One region of the Pseudoalteromonas sp. NZS71_1 genome, then DNA from elsewhere that is predicted to be linked to it. Evidence: predicted binding sites of a transcription regulator. Region 1 holds the regulator's gene; the other holds the start of a gene.
What was found. The regulator MetJ, encoded in region 1, represses methionine synthesis genes. The targets are predictions, from matches to a motif close to TAGACGTCTAGACGTCTA.
Positions count from the first base shown of each region.

Region 2: the regulator MetJ is predicted to act here: its motif matches at 4,016-4,033, upstream of metK (methionine adenosyltransferase).

Region 1 is NZ_JADYXM010000007.1:70,038-81,494, reverse strand. Features, by position in the region: gene I6F43_RS11950 (penicillin-binding protein 1A) at 1-2,463, shown strand, start outside; gene metL (bifunctional aspartate kinase/homoserine dehydrogenase II) at 2,528-4,873, opposite strand; gene metB (cystathionine gamma-synthase) at 4,879-6,126, opposite strand; gene metJ (met regulon transcriptional regulator MetJ) at 6,416-6,736, shown strand; gene I6F43_RS11930 (malic enzyme-like NAD(P)-binding protein) at 6,806-8,047, opposite strand; gene rpmE (50S ribosomal protein L31) at 8,736-8,951, opposite strand; gene priA (primosomal protein N') at 9,182-11,368, shown strand; gene I6F43_RS11915 (SPOR domain-containing protein) at 11,389-11,457, shown strand, end outside.
Region 2 is NZ_JADYXM010000003.1:42,462-53,918, reverse strand. Features, by position in the region: gene I6F43_RS05610 (NRAMP family divalent metal transporter) at 1-666, opposite strand, end outside; gene hpf (ribosome hibernation-promoting factor, HPF/YfiA family) at 809-1,165, opposite strand; gene ppnP (pyrimidine/purine nucleoside phosphorylase) at 1,343-1,657, opposite strand; gene tkt (transketolase) at 1,841-3,832, opposite strand; gene metK (methionine adenosyltransferase) at 4,135-5,286, shown strand; gene I6F43_RS05585 (hypothetical protein) at 5,462-6,010, shown strand; gene I6F43_RS05580 (5-formyltetrahydrofolate cyclo-ligase) at 6,029-6,625, shown strand; gene rpiA (ribose-5-phosphate isomerase RpiA) at 6,679-7,332, shown strand; gene serA (phosphoglycerate dehydrogenase) at 7,342-8,571, shown strand; gene panP (pyridoxal-dependent aspartate 1-decarboxylase PanP) at 8,625-10,250, opposite strand; gene I6F43_RS05560 (bifunctional diguanylate cyclase/phosphodiesterase) at 10,515-11,457, shown strand, end outside.

The sequences.
Region 1 (11,457 bases):
TTTATCATTTGTGTGTTAATTGGTCTGATTACTTTGATCAGTCTTTATTACTACGTTAAACCTGATATCCCCAGTGTGCAAGTTTTAAAAGACGTGCAATTACAAACTCCTATGCAAGTATTCACTAAAGATGGGCTTTTAATCAATCAATTTGGTGAAAAACGTCGTATTCCAGTGACTATTGATGAAATTCCTCAAACACTCATTAATGCATTTTTAGCGACAGAAGATAATCGATTTTACGATCATATAGGCATAGACCCTATTGGTATAGTACGTTCGGCTGTTGTTCTTATATCTACTGGCGAGAAAAAACAAGGTGCAAGTACTATTACTATGCAGCTTGCTCGTAATTTCTTTTTAACACGCGAAAAAGCATATATCCGTAAAGTTAAAGAAATATTTATAGCGCTTCATATTGAAGGAGTGTTAACAAAAGACGAAATCTTAGAGCTTTATCTTAATAAAATAGAATTAGGTAATCGTGCTTTCGGTATTGGTGCAGCAGCGCAAGTTTATTACGGTAAAGAGCTAAAAGATTTAACACTTGCACAAATGGCGATGATTGCAGGTTTACCTAAAGCACCTTCAGCTTTAAACCCAATTCGTAACCCAACGCGTGCAAAAGCACGCCGAAATGTAGTTTTAGGCCGTTTACTGACCGAAGACTATATAACACAAGAGCAATATAACGAAGCAACTAGCCAACCTATTACAGCTTATTTTCACGGTGCAGAAATAAACTTATACGCACCGTATATCTCTGAAATGGTGCGCGCTGAAATGGTTTCGCGCTATGGGGTAGATAAAGCCTACAACTCAGGTTTTAAAATTTTTACCTCAGTAGAGTCAAAGGTTCAAAAAGCAGCGCAAAACGCACTTGTAAATAACTTACACAGTTACGATATGCGTCATGGTTTTAGAGGTCCAACTGATGTTTTATGGAATCCTGAAACACAACCAGCTTTAACTGAGCAACAAATACTCAATAAATTACAGAGCGTAAATGAGTTAGGCACTTTAAAAGTTGCAGCAGTACTCAGTGTTAATAATAAAACAGCTACAGTACTACTTAAAAACGGTGAGCAAACAACTCTCAGTTGGGATAGTTTAAAATGGGCGCGTAAGTATATTACTCGCTACCGCCAAAGCTTTGCTCCAAAAGCAGCTACTGATATTTTAACGCCAGGTATGCAAATATGGGTACGTCAAAACGAAGATAACAGCTACTTATTAAGCCAAATACCAGAAGCATCAAGCGCTATTGTATCCCTCGATCCACAAGACGGTAGAATAAAAGCTATTGTAGGGGGTTACAGCTTTGAGCAAAGTCAATACAACCGAGCGATACAAGCTAAGCGTCAAGTGGGTTCTAATATAAAACCTTTTATATATTCAGCAGCACTTGAAAAAGGTTACACGCTTGCGTCTATATTAAATGATGCACCTATAAACCAGTGGGATAAGAGCCAAGGCGTAGCATGGCGCCCTAAAAACAGCCCTGCTGTTTACAATGGTCCTATTCGAATTCGCCGTGCTTTAGCACAGTCTAAAAACGTTATTTCAGTGCGCTTACTACGTGGTGTTGGATTGCAACGTACAGCTGATCACTTACTAAAATTTGGTTTTAAAGACGCTGACATTAATCGTAGTGAATCATTAGCACTTGGTAGTGCTTCTATTACCCCGCTTGAACTTGCAAGAGGCATGAGCACATTTGCCAACGGTGGTCACTTAATTGAACCTTACTTTATCTCAGAAATTCAAGATGCTTACGGCAATGTATTGTTTAAAGCAAACCCTGCTCTTGCCTGTGACGAAGAGCCTTTGCCAACACACAATGCACTCTCAATGCATAATAGTGATGATGAAATGGAGCAAACGAAAAAATGTGCGCCGAGAATTATTTCTAAGCAAAATGCATTTTTAATTGCTGATGCTATGAATAGTGCAATTTGGGGGGGTGGTAGCTGGGCTCATAAAACAGGTTGGAGTGGAACCGGTTGGCGAGCACAAGCGCTAGATCGTCGCGATATTTCAGGTAAAACAGGCACAACTAATGACTCAGTAGATACCTGGTTTAGCGGTTTTAATAGTAATGTGATGACCTCAGTTTGGGTTGGCTTTGATAATCCGGGCAACGCTCTTGGTCGCTCTACATATAATAACAACCTAGATAGCAGCCAAATATCAGGTGCGGAATCTGGCGCTAAAACCGCGCAGCCAGCGTGGGTTGAATTTATGAAAGCGGCACTTGAAGGCAAGCCTGAAGCCCCAATTGAGCCGCCTGAGGGACTCGTTTCTATTCGTATTGATTTAGCTACAGGCTTACTTAGCCATAAAAATGACTACACAAGTCGATTTGAATATTTTGAAAAAGGCACCGCACCTACAAAGTATGTGCTATCTCAGCCTAACGATATATTTGAAGAAGACACTAAAACAGAAGAAGAGCTATTTTAGTAATATGTATGTAATACAAAAACGGCAGCTTATTTAAGCTGCCGTTTTTGTTTAAACCAAATGTTTATTTTAAGTTTTGAACAAGCCAATATAAATCAGAGTGCACACCCGCAGCGGTCACTTCCCTACCCGCTCCTGGCCCCTGAATCACTAATGCGTTATCGCTATACCATTTGCTATTAATTACAAAAATATTATCGCCTGGTGTAAGGTTTGCTAACGCATCGCCATTAGGCACATACGCTATTCCCACTTTAGCAATTACTTCACCTTGTGTGATTTCTAACAAGCCCGTATATCTAAGTACTGAATTTTTAGACTTTGCTGTCACTGCATGCTCTTCGATGAACGCGTCTAGCTGTGCTTTTTTATTTAAAAAGTCATCCCAACTTCCCAGCGCAAGTTCATCTGGCATCAATGCCGATAAACTAATATCGTCAAGTTCAAGCTCAACACCTAGCTCTCGAGCTAAAATAAGTAGCTTACGCTGCATATCTCGCCCAGATAAATCTTCGCGAGGGTCTGGCTCTGTGAATCCCATTTTCTGAGCTTCCAGTAGCAACTCAGAAAATGGCCTTGTTCCATCATATTTACTACATAACCACGAAAGCGTGCCTGAGAAAACACCTTCTATACGTGTTATTTTATCGCCACTATTTTGCAAATCAGCCAAAGCAAAGTTAATAGGTAAGCCAGCGCCTACACTGGTGTTATATCGCCAATGTAAATTACGTTCTGTAATATTACTACGAAGTGCTTTATACCAAGTAGTAGGTGCTGTTCCAGCGTATTTATTAGCACTAATTAAATGACAGTTTCTATCTACAAAGTCTGGATATAACAAGCTAAATTGTTCACTTGCGGTAATATCAATTACAATTTTATGCTCGTAATCGAGCTCATTTATAGCATTCAGTAAATCTGCAGATTGATAGCTATTTGCCTCATGCTGCCATTGAGTTTTCCATTGCTGTGTATTAATACCACTTGCATTAAACAGCATTTTTTTAGAGCGAATTAGACCGACTAATTTAATACCAAAGTCATCCGATAAACGCTCAAATTGTGCCGATAACTGTTTAATAAAAACGTCGCCAACGTTACCAAGCCCCGCAACTATAATTGCGATTTCTTGGCCTTTATTAATTAGCTTATCGTGTAAGGCACTTTGTATATCACTATCTATAAATTGATCGGTAAGCAATAAAGCATAGCCAGTATCTTGATGGACAAAACGAGGTTTTATGCTGTGGAGTTTTAATAAATCTAATGCTTGTAAGCTTAATGTATTAACGTCTTGCTCAGGCGCTACAATTGCACAACCGTTTAAATTTGACTCGCTAATATTTGCCCTACCCGCAAAATAATTAATAACCAGATAAGTTTGTGCTGCAGGTACTACTAAATACACTTCACCATTATGGTTAAAGTGATGAAGGCTATGCTGAATAAGCTGACTAACACTTGCAACCTCACCTTCACTTAATCCTTCAACCATTAATAGGTCAACATTTTGCAACGTGGTTATAAAGCGCTTTTTCTTCGCTGAACCTTCTTTGACTATATCTGTTGGACTTGCTTGTACGTCAAAACTACTGCGAACAGCTAGCTTAATATCTGTGTTTTTAAGTGGCGATAGTGTTTTTGCATGTAATACAGGGTTACCCAAACGAGCTAATAAATTAGCTTGCCCGCGACAAATTTTGCCGTATTTAATCGCTTTTTTTACCTTTCGAGGATCAGTGCTATACACTCCCTGTGTATCAGTCCAAATACATACTTGCTTAGCATTGCAATAATTTGCAAGTAGTGTTGCACTGTAGTCACTCCCATTTCGGCCAAGCGTTACTGTCTCGCCTTTGATATCTGCGGCAATAAACCCAGTAACAACATTTATTTTATTAGGCAAAATTAACTGCCCACATTGCTGCGCATTTTGCGCATGCATTAATTCGCCATCATTTAAGGTAAAAAGAGTACGTGCATCTTCAGCGCATGCCTCAATATTTAGCTGCTGTAAATAAGTAGCGAGTAAACGTGCTGACCACAGTTCGCCATGTGCAAGTAATGCAGCCTCTTTTAGCTGCTCAGCTTGAGCAAGTTCTGCAATATAGCTAAGCTCGGTATTTAGTGTTTTAAGTGCACTTCGTTTTAAATCAGCTTCTAATAACTGCTCTATTAAATCACTTTGATGGTTATTTAACTGCAGTAAAATATCAGCTACTGCTTGAGTATCTTGTTTTTGATAGCTTTGCCAAAGTAATACTAGCGTATCGGTTGTCTTACCCGCAGCCGATACCACCACACAATCACCCGGTTGAGTATGTGTAATTATTATTTTTGCTACGCTTTGGTATCGCTCACTTGAGCTTAAACTCGATCCACCAAATTTATGTATACAGTTAACCATATTAATCACCAAAGCGCCGGACGAGCTGCACTTAATTTAACGTTACCACCAGAAGTGCCTGCTCCTTTGCCTACACGGCCAACATTTTTATTTTGCCCTGGTTTTACAAGTTCAAACACTCGTTCAAAATCAGCGACTAAATCGTGTATATCTTCAATACCTACCGAAATACGAATAAGCGTATCGCCCACACCCGCCTCTAAACGTGCTGTTGCCTCCATACCTGCGTGCGTCATAGTTGCAGGGTGACAAATTAAGCTCTCTACGCCACCTAGTGACTCAGCTAAACTAAACGTTTTAAGGCTAGTTAAAAATGCTGCAGCGTCATTTATATCGCCTTTAATATCAAAACTAACCATGCCACCAAAACCAAGTTGCTGTGCTTTAGCCAGCTCATGTTGAGGATGTGACTCAAGACCTGGGTAGTAAACTTGGCTTACATATTCAGAGCTTTCAAGGTACTTAGCTATTGCCAGTGCATTTTCTTGATGCTGCCTTAGGCGCACATTTAAAGTACGTAAACCACGAAGCGTTAAATAGCTATCAAAAGGCGCACCCGTAATACCAATGTTATTAGCCCACCAAGCAAGCTCATCGCCTAACTCTTGTGTTGCTGCAATAACAGCGCCGCCTACTACATCTGAGTGTCCGTTAATGTATTTAGTGGTTGAATGCACCACAATATCTACACCAAACTTAATAGGGTTTTGTAAGGCAGGCGACAAAAACGTGTTATCTGCAGCCACCAATGCACCGCATTGCTTAGCCACATCGGTAACCGCTTTAATATCTGTTAAACGAAGTACTGGGTTACTTGGGGTTTCTATCCAAATAAGCTTTGGTTTAATTACTAAAATTTGTTGAAGGCTTTCTTCTTTTGTTAAATCTAATATTTCGAGCTTTAGTAGTCCGCGTTTTTGTAAAGATGTAAATAAACGATAGCTGCCACCATAACAATCATGTGGAATTACTAACCTATCGTCACTATTAAGTAGCTGAGTAGCTAAATGCACGGCAGCCATGCCTGTAGCTGTAATTATGCCACGAGCGCCACCTTCAAGCTTAGCAAGCGTCTCAGCTAAAATATCACGATTAGGATTACCGCTACGACCATAATCATACTCACGCTTAGTATCAAAGTCGGCAAACGAATAAGTAGTCGATAAATAAATTGGCGGTACCACCGCACCATGATGTTTATCAGCATCAACGCCATTACGTACAGCAATGGTCGCTTTGTTTTTTTCGCTCATATTCGTCACCTGATTAATTTGGATGTTTAGACGTCTAAAAGAGTAAGTTATCCGTTTTGATAAGTCAAAGTATTTTAAAGCTCTAGATGGCTAAAAGTAGAAGGGGCCTCTGCGAATAACACATTTTAGCTCACAAAAGTGTGCTTATCTTTACACCTACGATAGGCTTATTAAGATAGATCGGTATCTATTATTTGACTATCTTTTTTAAATCGATAGAATTTCACGCATATTTACACGCTTTTTATACCGTGTGAGAAATTAATAATCTGAGGCAACGATACATCTTATGGCTAAATGGAATGGTGAGTATATTCACCCATACGCAGAACACGGTAAAAAATCAGAGCAAGTTAAAAAGATCACCGTTTCGATCCCGCTAAATGTATTAAAGGTATTAACTGACGAACGTACACGTCGTCAAATCAATAACCTTCGCCATGCTACAAATAGTGAATTGCTATGTGAGGCATTTTTGCATGCTTTTACTGGCCAACCTTTACCAAATGACGATGACTTACGTAAAGATAACGCCGAAAAAGTGCCAGAAGAAGTTAAAAAAATAATGCAAGAAATGGGTCTAGAAGTACCCGTTTTAAACGAAGAATAAATATTACAAAGACAAAAAAACCTCAGTAATTACTGAGGTTTTTTTATGTCTAAATTTTATTGTATAGATTTACTGCATATAGTTTTCAGGTAGCTCAATTTGTGCAACACCTGACTCAATAGCAGCAAGTGCAACAGCTCTTGCTATACGCGGCAGTAAACGTGGATCCATTGGTTTTGGAATAATATACTGCGCACCAAATTCTAGTTTATCTACTCCAGCGGCTTTTAAAACTTCTGCAGGTACTGGCTCTTTGGCAATACTTCGAATAGCACCTACTGCAGCAATTTTCATTTCATCGTTAATAGCACTTGCACGTACATCAAGTGCACCACGGAAAATAAACGGGAAACATAAAACATTATTAACTTGGTTAGGGTAATCAGAGCGCCCTGTTGCCATGATTAAATCGTTGCGTGCGCCGTGCGCAAGTGCAGGATCAATCTCAGGATCTGGATTTGAACATGCAAACACAACTGGTTTTGCAGCCATTAGCTTTAAATCTTCAGCCGCTAATAAGTTAGGGCCAGAAACACCCACAAATACATCCGCATCTGCAATTACATCTTGCAATGTACGCTTATCGGTATTATTAGCAAAAAGCTGTTTGTATTCATTTAAGTCATCGCGGCGGGTATGAATAACACCTTTGCGGTCAAGCATATAAATGTGTTCACGCAGTGCACCACACTTAATTAACAGCTCCATACACGCAACAGCGGCAGCGCCTGCACCTAAACATACAATAATTGCATCTTCAATTGACTTACCTTGTACTTCTAGCGCATTTAACATACCAGCAGCCGTTACAATGGCAGTACCGTGTTGATCGTCATGAAAAACAGGAATGCTACAACGCTCTATTAATGCTTTTTCAATTTCAAAACACTCTGGTGCTTTAATATCTTCAAGGTTAATGCCACCGAATGTGTCGGCAATATTGGCAACCGTATTAATAAAGTCTTCTGTTGTTTTGTGCTTAACTTCAATATCGATAGAATCAAGCCCTGCAAAACGTTTAAACAATAATGCTTTACCTTCCATTACAGGCTTAGACGCTAAAGGACCTAAATTACCAAGGCCTAGAATTGCAGTACCATTAGTAATAACCGCAACCATGTTACCTTTACCAGTATATTTATAAGCATTTGCAGGATCTGCAGCTATTTCACGTACAGGTTCGGCAACACCTGGGCTATACGCAAGTGCAAGATCATGAGCCGTTTCAGCTGGTTTTGTAAGCTCAATGCTAATTTTACCTGGTACGGGATGTGAGTGGTAATGTAGTGCTTGTTCACGAAAGTCAGACATAACGCGATGGTATCCTGCAATTTAAGTTAAAGTGAGAGATGGAGTCTTGGGGTACGATACCCTTATTATTTTTAAATTCCAAGCAATATCAGGTCTATCCTGTTATATGCTATATCCTTTAATTTTAATAGGTTTTTCAGTAACTTTGCAGGATTATATCGACATTTAATAAATAAAAATTCACCTAAAAAGTAAGTTTTAAGGTGCTATTATACCTATCAAAATCTTATAAAATGTATACTTAAAGTAACAGCATAAACTTAGAATAACAGCCTACTACCCTACTTTAAAAACAGATAAGCCCACGTTAGCTACTTTTATCAACCTAGTTAAAAATTGTACTATTTAAAATATAGAGAATATCTATCGATTTGTCTGTAAAGGATTATGCATACTCAGAATAAGAATAGGAAATAGTTATGCAAAAGGAGGGGATAGTTAAAATCAACGAAATAATACCAATCTGCTTATATATGGGGTCTATTTAACGTTAAGAAAATTACGCTAGAACTAGGCAAAAATTTTTGTATCTAGTTGTTCTAAATAAAAAATTTTTAACGACGTTATGGTGCAATTTAATTCGTTAAATTGCTCAAAGATTTATGTAGGTTGGTTTAAGATAATAAATAACAAATTTTAGGCACAAAAAAAGCACCCTAAGGTGCTTTTTTTAACTAAACAGCAATAATTACTTCTTGCTGGCAAGTGCACCGAAGCGCTTGTTGAAGCGATCAACACGTCCGCCAGTGTCTAAAACTTTTTGCTTACCAGTGTAAAACGGGTGACACGCAGAACATACGTCTAAGTGAATGTCTTTACAAAGAGTTGAGCTAGTTTCGAATTTATTTCCACATGAACATGTTGCAGAAATTACTTCGTACTTAGGGTGAATACCTTCTTTCATAGGAACCTCTAGTTAAGGCCGCATCGCTCTCCAAACCCGGAGTTTGGCACCATACGTCGTTAAAACAAATTTGTTGGTGGCGGATTTTATCCAACAACCTCCCCCCACACAAGTATTTATTTATATTTTTGCCAAAAAAGTGAACAATCTCTTTCTCAAGCACTATTGCTAGTAGGTTTTTAGCGTTATTTTTAGTACATTACAGCATTAATTTTACGGGTTGAGTTGTTATGAGTTTTGTTGAAGTTGCTATTAAAGTTCCGCTTCCACGCACCTTTGATTATAAAATAGAAGAACAGCTCAGTGGCTTATCAACTCCTTTACTACCTGGCATGCGGGTTTTGGTACCTTTTGGTAATCAAAAAAAAGTAGCGGTTGTTCTGGGTATTAAAAGCAGTACCGACGTCCCTTTAAATAAAATTAAAAATATTATAGAGGTAATAGACGACGCCCCTATTTTAAGTGCCCAGCATTTAGAACTCCTTAGCTTTACTGCCCGCTATTATTGCTATCCATTAGGCGAAACTATTCATATAGCGCTACCTGGTGCACTTCGCCAAGGTGAATCGCCTGATAAAACCAGTATTAATATGGTTGCCCTGACAGAAAAAGGTGCAAAAGTACCGTCATTAAAAGCTAAAACACAGCTCAACCTATTAAAGCAGTTATCGCAATCAGGTAAGTCATCATTAACTGAGTTAAAAGCACTGGGCTTTAGTAAAAAAACAATAGATAGCTTAATAGATAAAGAACTCATAACACAAACTATTGAGCACGATAACCAATGGCAAAGTGTTGCTCCAACCGTCGGTAGTAAACCAGTACTTAATAAAGAACAAGCGGTTGCTTGCACAGCTATAAATCAAAGTACTGGCTTTAGCAGCTTTTTATTAGAAGGCGTAACGGGCAGCGGTAAAACCGAAGTGTATTTACAGTGCCTAGAAGAAGTACTCAAACGTGGCGAGCAAGCCCTCGTACTCGTGCCCGAAATCGGCCTAACACCACAAACCGTAAACCGTTTTCGCCGCCGCTTTCCTGATACACCCATTATGCTTTGGCACTCTGCACTTACCGACAACGAACGCTTACAAACATGGCGCTTTTGCGAAAAAGGCAGTTGTGCGATAGTTATTGGCACACGTTCGAGTATTTTTCTGCCATTTTTAAAACTCGGTATGATTGTTGTTGATGAAGAACACGATTCATCATTTAAACAACAAGATACGCTTCGCTATCATGCCCGCGACTTAGCTGCTTACAGAGCTTTTCAGCATAAAATTCCGCTTATATTAGGCAGCGCCACACCCGCGCTTGAAACACTTCACAAAGCAATTAATAACAAATACCAGCTGTTAAGTTTAACCGAGCGTGCGCAAACAGCGACTGACAACCAGTTTAAGTTACTCGATATGAAAGGTCAGCCCGACCAAGCAGGTATTGCACATGCAAGCCTTGCTACTATGCGTCAGCACTTAAATCGCGGTAAACAGGTTATGGTATTTTTAAATCGTCGAGGTTTCTCTCCAACCCTTATTTGCCATGAGTGCGGTTGGTTGAGCGAGTGTAAACGATGCAGTACCAGCGCTACATTTCATAAAGCGATTGGGCAAATGATCTGTCATCACTGTGGCGACCAGTACCCTGTCCCTCACCAATGCCCTGACTGTGGAAGTACGCAAATATTTCCTAACGGTAAAGGCACAGAGCAAATTGAAGAGTTTTTATCGACCGAATTCCCTGATACACCTGTTACTCGTATAGACCGCGATTCAACTCGCCGTAAAGGTAGCCTTGAAAAAGCACTTGATGAAATAAACCTAGGCGGCGCACGCATTTTAGTGGGCACACAAATGCTTGCCAAAGGCCATCACTTTGCAGATGTAAGCCTTGTTATAATTTTAGATGTAGATAGCGGCTTATACTCATGCGACTTTAGAGCAACAGAACATTTAGCGCAATTAGTCACCCAAGTAGCGGGGCGTGCTGGACGTTCAGGTGAGCCTGGCCAAGTGTTATTACAAACACACTTTCCAGAACACCCTCTTTTGCAAGACTTAGTTAATAATGGTTACCAAGACTTTGCCCGCTTTGCTCTTAGTGAGCGCGATGATGCTGACTTACCGCCCATTACAAATATGGCCATTGTGCGTGCACAAGGGCATAGTATTAAACTAGTCGTCGATTTTTTGACGGATTTGGTTCCTGTGAATGGGGTATCTGGTATACAATTGCTCGGTCCGATCCCTGCCCCACTTGAAAGAGTCGCAGGTATGTATCGTTTTCAATTGCATATTCAAGCGCAAGATCGTCGCATATTACATCAGTACCTTGCGCAAATGGTTGATTATTTAAGTACCAGTAAACTTGCACAAAAAGTACGCTGGAGCTTAGACGTAGACCCTATAGACATGATTTAGGTTAAGGCCAAAATAACACCATGGCACAGCACGATTATATTAATAAAAAGCCTGCAGGCAGAAACAGTAAAAAAAACGCACCCGCTAAA
Region 2 (11,457 bases), on a different contig from region 1:
AACTGTTTGTTGCGCTTGTTTTTCTTTTAGCCATAAAGAACTTAATGCAGATATTTCGATAGGGGCTGGCATCCAGCCCATTAAAGCGACCATAAAACTAAGCATGGTTAACTCGTATGGAGAAGGGCCTACATAGTCAGCAGGTGCCATTGGGCCGTTACTAAATGCAATGGCAAGGGCAATCAAAGTAGCGAGCGTAAGCAGCCCCATAATGCCTTTGGCAACGTTATCTAGCGCTTTAAAGTGTCCAAGTAGCAATATAACTAAACATACACCCAGCAGCATCCAACAAAGCAAGGTTACTTCAATAACAATAGGTAAGGCGTAATGCAGCAGGCTTGCAGTAAGTAGTAATACGCCGGCGGTATTAACAACAGCGGCAACAATGTTTAAACCAATAAAGCTGTAAAAATAAAACGGGCCTTTGCTTTTATAGCCCTCTACTAAGCTATTTTTAGTGGCAAGTGTGTATTCCATACCAAAGCGAAAAAACGGGTATTTTAAAACATTAACAACGAGGATTAACCAAAATAGTTGCCAGCCAAATATTGCTCCAGCCTGTGTAGACGCAACTAGGTGAGATCCGCCAATAGCGGCCGTTGCCATGAGTATTCCAGGCCCAAGCGCACCTAGTCGAGATTTCCATACTGCTTTTGTTTTTTGCATTAATTTCTCAAAATATGTGTGTTGTGTGTTCTTTTTATCAATTTTTATAATTAATAAACTGCAAGAACGCATAACTTACCTAAATTACAGGCAATAAAAAAGAGCCATACGGCTCTTTTTTACAATACTTTGTGACTAAATTTTATTTAAGATCCATCTCTTGGATGATCTCGTGTGCGATTTCAGGTGTTGTACTTACAGGCTTTTCGTGTAGGTTTGCTTTTATCTGCCCTTTTCGATGTTTTAGTGCCGCATCGAGTTTTTTAGCTGCGCTTGCAATGGCTGGGTACATAACTTCGTTTTCCCCTTTTACCGATATGCGCGTGCCTTCGTAATTAGTGCTAATTTCAGCTTGGATTTTATGATGTTCTTTAGACAAAATAATATCGAGTGCAATAAGCGATGGAAAATGGCTCTCGATTTTTGAAAATTTTTCGTTGATGTGCTCTTTAATAGAGTCAGTAACTTCAACATGGTGACCAGAAAGATTAATTTTCATAGGGTATCCTTTTATTTGTTACCTCATAAATAGTATTGGGGGCTATTTAGATTAACACAAGGAAAAAAGAGAGATATTTGAGGTTTATTTGCGGTTTTTGGTGATTTAAATCATGCGTTGCGCAAAGTTTATGCAAAGCCCATGTTGCATGGGCTTTCAGACGTCTAGCTGTATTGATTAATCTGTGTACGAACAACAGTAGTCAGCAAAATCAGATACTTTTACTTTAAAGCTTACATTTGCATCAACATTAAACGATTCACCTGCGTTAAATGTTTTCCACTCACTCGCCTCTGGTAATAAAATATCCCATTGGCCAGCTAAAAGCTCCATGCATTCTTTTTGGTTTGTATCAAAAACAAACTCACCTGGTTGCATAAAGCCTAACGTTTTCGCTTCGCCATCACCTAAAATAACGGTACGGCTTGACACTTTTCCGTCAAAATATACATTGGCTTTTTTTACTACACTTACGTTATCGAACTTTGGCATTTTTAGCTCCTGCTATTAATTTAAGATTATTATTTATAAATTTATCGCACTACCTTGCCTGATAGCTTACTTTCTTGCAAGGAAAGCAGCATTGATCAAGGTGAAGTTGCTTCATGTAAGGGCATAAAAAAACCCGCAACATGTGCGGGTTTTTCAATTACTTACTTTATTTAATCAAAGCGATTAAAAAAGCTCGTTTGCTTTGCTTACAATGTTTGCCACTGTAAAGCCAAAGTGCTCAAACAACTCATTAGCTGGTGCTGACTCACCAAAGGTGGTCATACCTACTACTGCGCCGTTTAGGCCTACGTACTTGTACCAGTAGTCAGCAATACCTGCTTCTACTGCTACGCGGCGTGAAACAGATGCCGGTAATACGCTTTCTTTGTATGCTGCGCTTTGATCTTCAAAGGCATCAGTACATGGCATAGATACAACACGTACCTTTTTACCTTGGCTGCGTAGTTCGCTTGCTGAATCTTGTGCTAGTTGCACTTCAGAACCTGTTGCAATAAAGATAATCTCTGGATTGCCGTCACAGCTAAGGATGTAACCACCCTTTTTAACGTCACTTAATTGCTGTGCGTCACGCGCTTGTTGCTCAAGACCTTGGCGAGTAAAGATTAACGATGTAGGGCCATCTTTACGCTCAATAGCTTGTTGCCATGCAATTGCCGACTCAACTTGGTCACATGGGCGCCAGTTGTATAAGTTAGGCGTTAAACGCATGCTTGCAATTTGCTCTACTGGTTGGTGAGTTGGACCATCTTCACCTAGGCCGATTGAATCGTGCGTGTATACAAAAATGCTTGGTTGCTTCATTAATGCAGCCATACGTACAGCATTTTTTGCATATTCAACAAACATTAAGAACGTTGCACCGTAAGGAATAAAGCCTTTATGAAGGGCAATACCATTCATAATGGCCGACATACCAAACTCACGTACACCGTAGTAAATGTAGTTACCGCTTGCATCATCGCGTGTTAAACCTTTAGAGCCATCCCAAATTGTTAAGTTTGAGCCAGCTAAATCGGCTGAGCCACCCATAAATTCTGGTAATAACGGACCAAATGCGTTTAAAGCATTTTGCGATGCTTTACGAGAAGCTGGATTTGCAGGGTTTGCTTGTAATTGCTCAATGTACGCTTGAGATTTTTCAGCCCAATCGCCAGGCAGTTCGTTATTAATACGACGCTTGTATTCAGCTGCAAGTTCTGGATATGCTTTTGCGTATGCTGCAAATTTTTCGTCCCAGCTTGATTCAAGCTGTTGACCTTTTTCTTTGCCATCCCACTGTGCGTAAATATCATCAGGAATTTCGAACGCATCGCCAGTCCAACCTAAGAATTCGCGAGACGCTTTAATTTCGTCATCACCTAGTGGTGCACCGTGACAATCGTGGCTACCAGATTTATTAGGTGAGCCGTAACCAATAATTGTCTTACAACAAATTAGTGATGGCTTATCGGTAATGCTTTTAGCTTCTGCAATTGCAGCACTAATAGCATCGCTATCGTGGCCATCAACACCACTAACTACATGCCAACCGTACGCTTTAAAGCGAGCTGGCGTATCATCGGTAAACCAACCTTCTACTTCGCCATCGATTGAAATGCCGTTGTCATCCCAAAATGCAACAAGCTTACCCAGACCTAATGTGCCTGCAAGTGAACCTGCTTCATGAGAAATACCTTCCATAAGGCAGCCATCGCCCATAAATGCATAGGTAAAGTGATCAACAATATCGTGACCTTCACGGTTAAACTGCGCAGCTAGCGCTTTTTCAGCAATTGCCATACCTACCGCATTTGTGATCCCTTGACCTAATGGACCCGTAGTAGTTTCGATTCCTGGTGCATAGCCATATTCTGGATGACCTGGTGTTTTAGAATGCATTTGACGGAAGTTTTTAATTTCGTCCAGTGGTAAGTCGTAACCACTTAGGTGCAATAGAGAATAGATAAGCATTGAACCGTGGCCGTTTGAAAGAATAAATCTGTCACGGTCAGCCCACTCTGGATTCGTTGGGTTATGTTTTAGATAATCGCGCCATAATACTTCTGCGATATCAGCCATGCCCATAGGGGCTCCAGGGTGGCCAGATTTGGCCTTTTGTACTGCGTCCATTGACAAGACGCGAATAGCATTTGCAAGTTCTTTGCGAGATGGCATGAATTCTCCTACCTTTATGTGTATTTGCGCGGGTATTTATGTGTTTGTTTATGTAACCAAATAACTTGGATACTGTTATACATCCATTCTTACTTATTGTGGGGGCTGTGTGCAATTAAAAACCCCAGAAAAGGCAGCATTATGAATTTTTTTTGAGACTGGAACGACATTCGTAATTTTATTTAGACGTCTAGGCGTAAAAACACTATGCAATGCGTTTTGTTTTCGATAAAATACGCCCCTTAATTTTTTAGCGCTAATACCGACATTTGTGAAGCGCAATATTTGTGAGCAGAAATACAATGGCAAAACATTTATTTACTTCTGAATCTGTTTCTGAAGGTCATCCGGATAAAATCGCCGATCAAATCTCTGATGCGGTACTTGATGCAATCCTAGAGCAAGACTCTCAGGCTCGCGTAGCGTGTGAAACGTACGTTAAAACCGGTATGGTTATGGTTGGTGGTGAAATCACTACTAGCGCATGGGTTGATATCGAAGAAATTACACGTAAAACAATTCGTGACATTGGCTACACAAATTCAGACATGGGCTTTGATGCCGATTCATGTGCAATTTTAAACACTATTGGTAAACAGTCTCCTGACATTAACCAAGGTGTTGACCGTACTAGCCCAGAAGAGCAAGGCGCGGGCGATCAAGGCTTAATGTTTGGTTACGCATGTAACGAAACAGAAGTACTGATGCCTGCTCCAATTACTTACTCACACCGTTTAGTACAGCGCCAAGCGCAAGTGCGTAAAAGCGGCGAGCTTAACTGGTTACGTCCAGATGCAAAATCTCAAGTTACTTTTGCATACGAGAACGGCAAACCAGTAGGTATTGATGCTGTTGTACTTTCTACTCAGCACAGCGAAGACATTTCGCAAAAAGATTTAGTAGAAGCGGTGATGGAAACAATCATCAAGCCTGTACTTCCTGCAGAACTTATTACAAGCGCAACTAAGTTTTTCATTAACCCAACAGGTCGTTTTGTAATTGGCGGACCAATGGGCGATTGTGGTTTAACAGGTCGTAAAATCATTGTAGATACATACGGTGGTATGGCTCGTCACGGTGGTGGTGCTTTCTCTGGTAAAGATCCATCAAAAGTTGACCGCTCAGCAGCATATGCTGCACGTTACGTTGCTAAAAACATTGTTGCAGCTGGTCTTGCTGACAAGTGTGAGCTACAAGTTTCTTACGCAATTGGTGTTGCAGAGCCAACTTCTATTAGCGTTGAAACGTTTGGTACAAGCAAGCTAGAAGAAAGCCGTTTAATTGAGCTTATTCGTGAACACTTTGACCTGCGCCCTTATGGCTTAATTCAAATGCTTGATTTAGAGCGCCCTATCTACCTTCCTACAGCGGCTTACGGTCACTTTGGTCGCGACGAGTTCCCTTGGGAACGTACAGATAAAGCAGACGCACTTCGCGCAGCTGCTGGCCTTTAAGCCAAAATTGTTGTAGTAAATTAAAAACGGCCCTTTTAAGGGCCGTTTTTGCATCTAAAACTTATTCGCTATATTGTTTGTAGAGCGTCTACAAAATAACTATTAAATCGACCTCGAATTCTTTTGTACTTTAGGTATATACTCATTTCATTATAAAAGCTTTAGGGACAGTTAAATGGCCGATAACTTTCGCGTTATATTTGCAGGACTTGCCGATAACGTTGACATAAAAACAGCATGTACAAATTTAGCTGCAAAATTAAAAACGTCAGATGAAAAAGTAGCTCTTTTTTTTAAAGGTAAGCCACTGTTTGCACCAAGCGATAAAGACAAAGCGTTAAAACAGGCTAAGTTACTAGCAAGCTTAGGTATTAAAAGTAAGCTGCAAGCTGTTTCAAATGCAATTCAAAATAGCTCCCCCGCAGCTGCAAATAACAACCAACGTGACGAACGTATTTTTGATGCACTCGATTACATCACTAGTAGCTTGATTCGCCTTGAAGAAAAGCTAGACGAGTTAGAGCAACGCCTTCCTGAAGCTCAATTAAAAGCACCAGACGAAAGTATTGACGAATGGCAAGGTGACGATCTAATGCTAGATGATGATTTAGCGCCTCCTAAAAAACGCAGTAACTTACTTTTATATTCATTGATTGCAACTGCCACCATTTTACTAGTCGTACTGGCTGTTTTTTTAATTTTTCCCGATTTATTCTCTTTTTAAGAATGGTTAATTAATTTAATGAGCAATAAACGCGCAAAAATAAGAGCGAAAATTCGTAACACCCGTAAAAACTTGTCAAATAATCAGCAAATAATTGCTGCGCAATCGCTAAAAATGAATTTTATTCAACATTTAAAAAGCGAAAAAACAACGAATTCAAAGCATATTGCCATTTACTTAAGTAACGATGGAGAGCTAGACACTTCATTGTTAATTAAAGAATTATGGAGTTTAAACCATACCGTTTACCTACCTATAATACACCCATTCAATGGCGCTAATTTACTATTTCAGCGCTATGAGAAAAACTCACCCATGAGAGCAAATCGCTATGGTATCTTGGAGCCTAAGCTGAACTGCTCTCAAATATGCCCATTACCAGTGCTTGATTACCTCCTTATGCCATTAGTTGCATTTGATAAACAAGGTAATCGCCTAGGAATGGGAGGTGGGTTTTACGACCGGACATTGGCACGTTTACACGAACAAAATTGGCAAAAACCACAACTAATTGGCCTTGCACATGAATGCCAAAAAGTTGAGGCTCTACCAATCGAGTCGTGGGATGTACCACTTAAAACCATTATCACCCCAGATAAAACATACTGTTGGTAACAATTAAATTTGATTACTAACCGCATATTTCTGACATACATGAGCACAAAGCAATGACACAAGACGAATTAAAAAAAGCAGCTGCTTGGGCAGCACTCGAGTTTGTAAAAGAAAACACTATTGTAGGTGTGGGTACAGGCTCTACTGTTAATCACTTTATTGATGCCCTTGGTTCAGTAAAGGACACTATTGTAGGCGCTGTATCAAGCTCAGAAGCCTCAACCGCGCGCTTACAAGCGTTAGGTATTGAAGTATTTGAGCTTAATAACGTTGCTGCTTTAGATGTATACGTTGACGGCGCTGACGAAATAAACGATCAAAACGAAATGATTAAAGGTGGCGGTGCAGCCCTTACTCGCGAAAAAATAGTAGCCGCTGTAGCTAAACAATTTGTGTGCATTGTAGATGACACCAAATTAGTAAAAACATTAGGCGACTTCCCGCTTCCGGTAGAAGTTATTCCAATGGCTCGCAGCTACGTTGCACGAGAATTATTAAAGCTTGGTGGTGACCCTGTTTATCGCCAAGGCGTAGTTACCGATAACGGTAACGTTATATTAGATGTATTTAACTTAAAAATTACCAATGCTAAACAACTTGAAGCACAAATAAATTCAATTGTTGGCGTAGTTACCAACGGCCTATTTGCAATGCGTGGTGCTGATAAAGTGATTATCGGTACTAAAAATGGGCCACAAATTAAATAGGATGAGGTTATGAGTAAGGTATCGTTAGCAAAAGACAAAATTAAAATTCTCTTGCTTGAAGGTGTTCACCAAAGCGCTGTTGAAACGCTAAAACGTAACGGTTACAGCAATATCGACTACGTTAAAACATCCTTACCTGAGGACGAATTAAAAGAGCGCATTAAAGATGTTCACTTTGTAGGTCTTCGTTCTCGTACTCATATTAACCAAGCCGTATTAGACTCAGCTGACAAGCTAGTTGCTGTTGGGTGTTTTTGTATTGGTACAAACCAAGTTGATTTAGATGCAGCACGCGAACGCGGTATTGCTGTATTTAACGCACCATTTTCTAATACTCGTTCAGTTGCTGAACTTGTACTTGGTGAAATCCTACTTTTATTACGCGGTATTCCAGAGCGTAATGCAGCGGCTCATCGTGGTGGCTGGTTAAAAACAGCAAATGGTTCGTTTGAAGCACGTGGTAAAACATTAGGTATTATTGGCTACGGTCACATTGGTACTCAGCTAGGTATTATGGCTGAAAATATCGGTATGAACGTTGAATATTACGATATCGAAGATAAGTTATCACTGGGTAATGCAAAGCAAGTTCACAACCTAACTCAGCTATTACAACGCTCTGATATTATTAGTTTACACGTACCAGAAACACCGCAAACTAAAAATCTTATTGGTAGCGCAGAACTTGCTGTTATGAAGCAGGGATCTATTTTGATCAACGCTTCACGCGGAACTGTTGTTGATATTGATGCACTTGCAGAAGCACTAACAGAGAAAAAACTAAGTGGTGCAGCAATCGATGTGTTCCCTACTGAGCCAAAATCTAACGATGAAGAATTTGTATCGCCATTGCGCCAATTCGACAATGTTATTTTAACGCCGCACATTGGTGGCTCTACACAAGAAGCACAAGAAAACATTGGTATTGAAGTAGCGGGTAAATTGGCTAAATATTCAGATAATGGCTCAACTATTACTGCGGTTAACTTCCCTGAAGTATCGCTGCCTGAGCTTGCTAATCGTAGCCGTTTATTACACGTACACCACAACCGCCCTGGTGTACTAACGCAAATTAACCAAGCGTTTGCACAGCACGGTATTAACATTGCTGCGCAATACCTACAAACAGACGCATCTATTGGTTATGTAGTTATTGATGTAGATACAGATCAATCTGAAGTAGCACTTAAAGAACTAAGCGCTGTTGAGGGTACAATTAGAGCACGTATTTTACATTAATAAGTACTTTTGATATTAAGAAGGGTCCTTATGGACCCTTTTTTGTATTTAGATTACATATACTTTCTTAAGTATTTTTTGAATACCGGATCTGTTGCTGCCAACTCTTTTTGCTCAGCTAATATCTCTTTTAAAATAGCACCTGAAGTAAGCGGGTTTGCAAGTACCACTCTAAATACAACTGTAGGTTGATTGTCGTATTTAGAAGGCGTTAAACGAGTACGTGATACAAATGAGCGACCAGACTCTCGCTGACGTTTTTGCATACTGGCAGTAAAACGATTCAGAGAGGCAAAAATATCTAACCGAGTTGCAGCATCTGCATCGGCTATTGCTTGTTTAATTTGCTTAGGTACATAACGATACGTTAATAAGCACAATTCAGGTTCTGAAATAAGCTCAAAGTCTTCATCAGCTTTAATTAAATCAGCAAAGTAATGTGCTTTTTTGATGCTTCGATCAATCAGCATTTCATAACCTTTACGACCAATAACACGTAAGCAAGCATGTACTAACATTGCCATACCAGGTCGGCTGCCTTCAAGCGTGTGGCTACCTAAGTCTTTTGAACCTTTACGTAATATGTACTCAGCGTGATGCTCTATTGCATCGGTTGCAGCGGGATCTTTAAATAAAACTAAGCCCGCTCCCATTGGTACATACATTTGTTTATGTGCATCGATGGTAATTGAATCTGCTCGCTCAATCCCTTTTAGTAAAGGGCGATGCGTGTTCGATAAAAGGGTTGCTCCTCCCCATGCAGCATCTACATGAAAATGGCAGTTAATGTCTTGTGCTAAGTCGGCCATTTCATCAAGTGGGTCAATATTACCGGTTTCGGTTGTACCCGCTACCCCAATAATCGCCATTACTTTAATGCCTTGCGATTCAAGCTCACGTGCTTTTTCGCGCATAGCTCCTACATCAACTTTATTATTTTCGCAGGTTTTAATGCCAATTAAGTTATCGCGGCCAATACCGAGTAAATCAACCGATTTACCTAACGAGTAATGTCCGCGTTCTGATATTAATACTGCTAAACCTTTATAGCCGTAATGCAGCATACCGGCAATTAGGCCTTGTGCGCCGATACCTCTAAAATCGCCATCGGGTTTTAATAAGCGGTTTCGAGCAATCCAAAGCGCAGTAATATTAGCGACCGTTCCACCAGAGCAAAATGCACCTAATGAGGTTTTAGCACTGTGCATCCATTTAGAATAAAATGAATCGTCTTGCCCATAAGCTAAATGGTGCATCATTCCAAGCACTTGACGTTCAAGAGGCGTAAACGCTTTAGACGTTTCTATTTTTACTAGATTTTGATTTAGCCCTACCATCAATTTTGACAGCGGTAATAAGAAATGCGGCAAGGCAGAGGTCATGTGACCAATAAAGCTAGGCGCAGCTGTATGCACAGAATGCGCAACAAGTTGCTCCATTATGTCTTGGGCATAAGCAGATACAAACGTTGGATCCTCTGGGATCACTGCCGACTGAAAATCTTTTTCGATTTCATGTAATGGTTTTTCAATTGCCGCTATATTTTCGTTTAGAAAACCTGCTAAATTACTCGAAATTTCAAGCTCGATTTTGCTTAAAGTTGAGTCTGGCGCTTCAGGTACAGTAAATATACGCTTAAGGCTTTCTTTAGAGGCGACGGCACAACGCTTTTGATCCATCTCAATACCTAGTGTGTGTAGCTAAAACACGCGCTTACCCATCAAAAACGCCTAATTATTAGGACATTTAGAGCAATCGTGTTTCTTTAAAAATTGCGCTAACTTTACTGCAATATAACTAAAATGTCTCGTTTAAACCTATAAAAGCAATCAAAGCGATGACAAAAAAATGATAATTTAATTAAAACTCTACCAAACCTAATTATTTATTGGGCATTTACTTATTTTGGGTATAATAAATTTGATAACAAAAAAGGGACACATATGCCAGAAGGAAGAGTCAAAGTTAGTTGGATAGTGGCAGGCTTTAGCTTATTTTTAATAAGCTTGCTTACCTATGTTTACTACACTTACCAAACCACGCGTGCTGAAATAATGCAGTCGGTTGATAATCGCTTACTTAATGCCGCCACCAGCGTTAAACATATTCTAGGTGAAAATTACTTAAGTGCGGTTAATCAAGGCGACAACATAAGTTTTTCTTACTATCAAAATAAGAGTAAACAGCTCTCTGAGTTTGCTCAAGCACTTGATATTGCTTATGTGTATTCAATGATTTTAAAAGACGGAAAGGTTCTTTTTAGCTCATCAAGCTACACGCAAGACGATCAGAATAATGGCAAAGTAACTCAATTTTTAGATCTCTACCCTGAAGCTACCGATGCAAATATAAGTGCTTTTTACTCAACCGAGCCTGTATTTGAAATATCGAGCGATCAGTGGGGCCACTTTAAAACTATTTTTATTCCTTACGTTGACCCTATTAACGGCAATACCTATTTAACGGGTGCCGATATAACTATTTACAATTTAAACGAGAAACTTAAAGAAAGCGTATCAAAAGCAGCTGCCATGGCGAGCTTCTTCTTTTTTATCGCGATACTAGTTGCCGCCATATATATTTATTTACTAAAGCGCTCTTTAGCAACTGACTCAAGTACTGGTTTTTCAAATCATATTGCTCTTGAGTACTTTATTAAAAAAAGTAATGCTCATCACATGCAGTTAGCCGTTATTTGGGTTAATGAAATAGAAGATATAAACAGTTTCTACGGCACTGAAGTGGGTGACAAAGTAATGAAAAACTTACTTATTCACTTTAAACTCAGAAGCTCTGCGCATTGCCATATATACAGACTAGCAACCAACAAAATAGTATTACTCGCTCCTAAAGAAATGAGTAATGACGAATTTACCGATCTCGTAA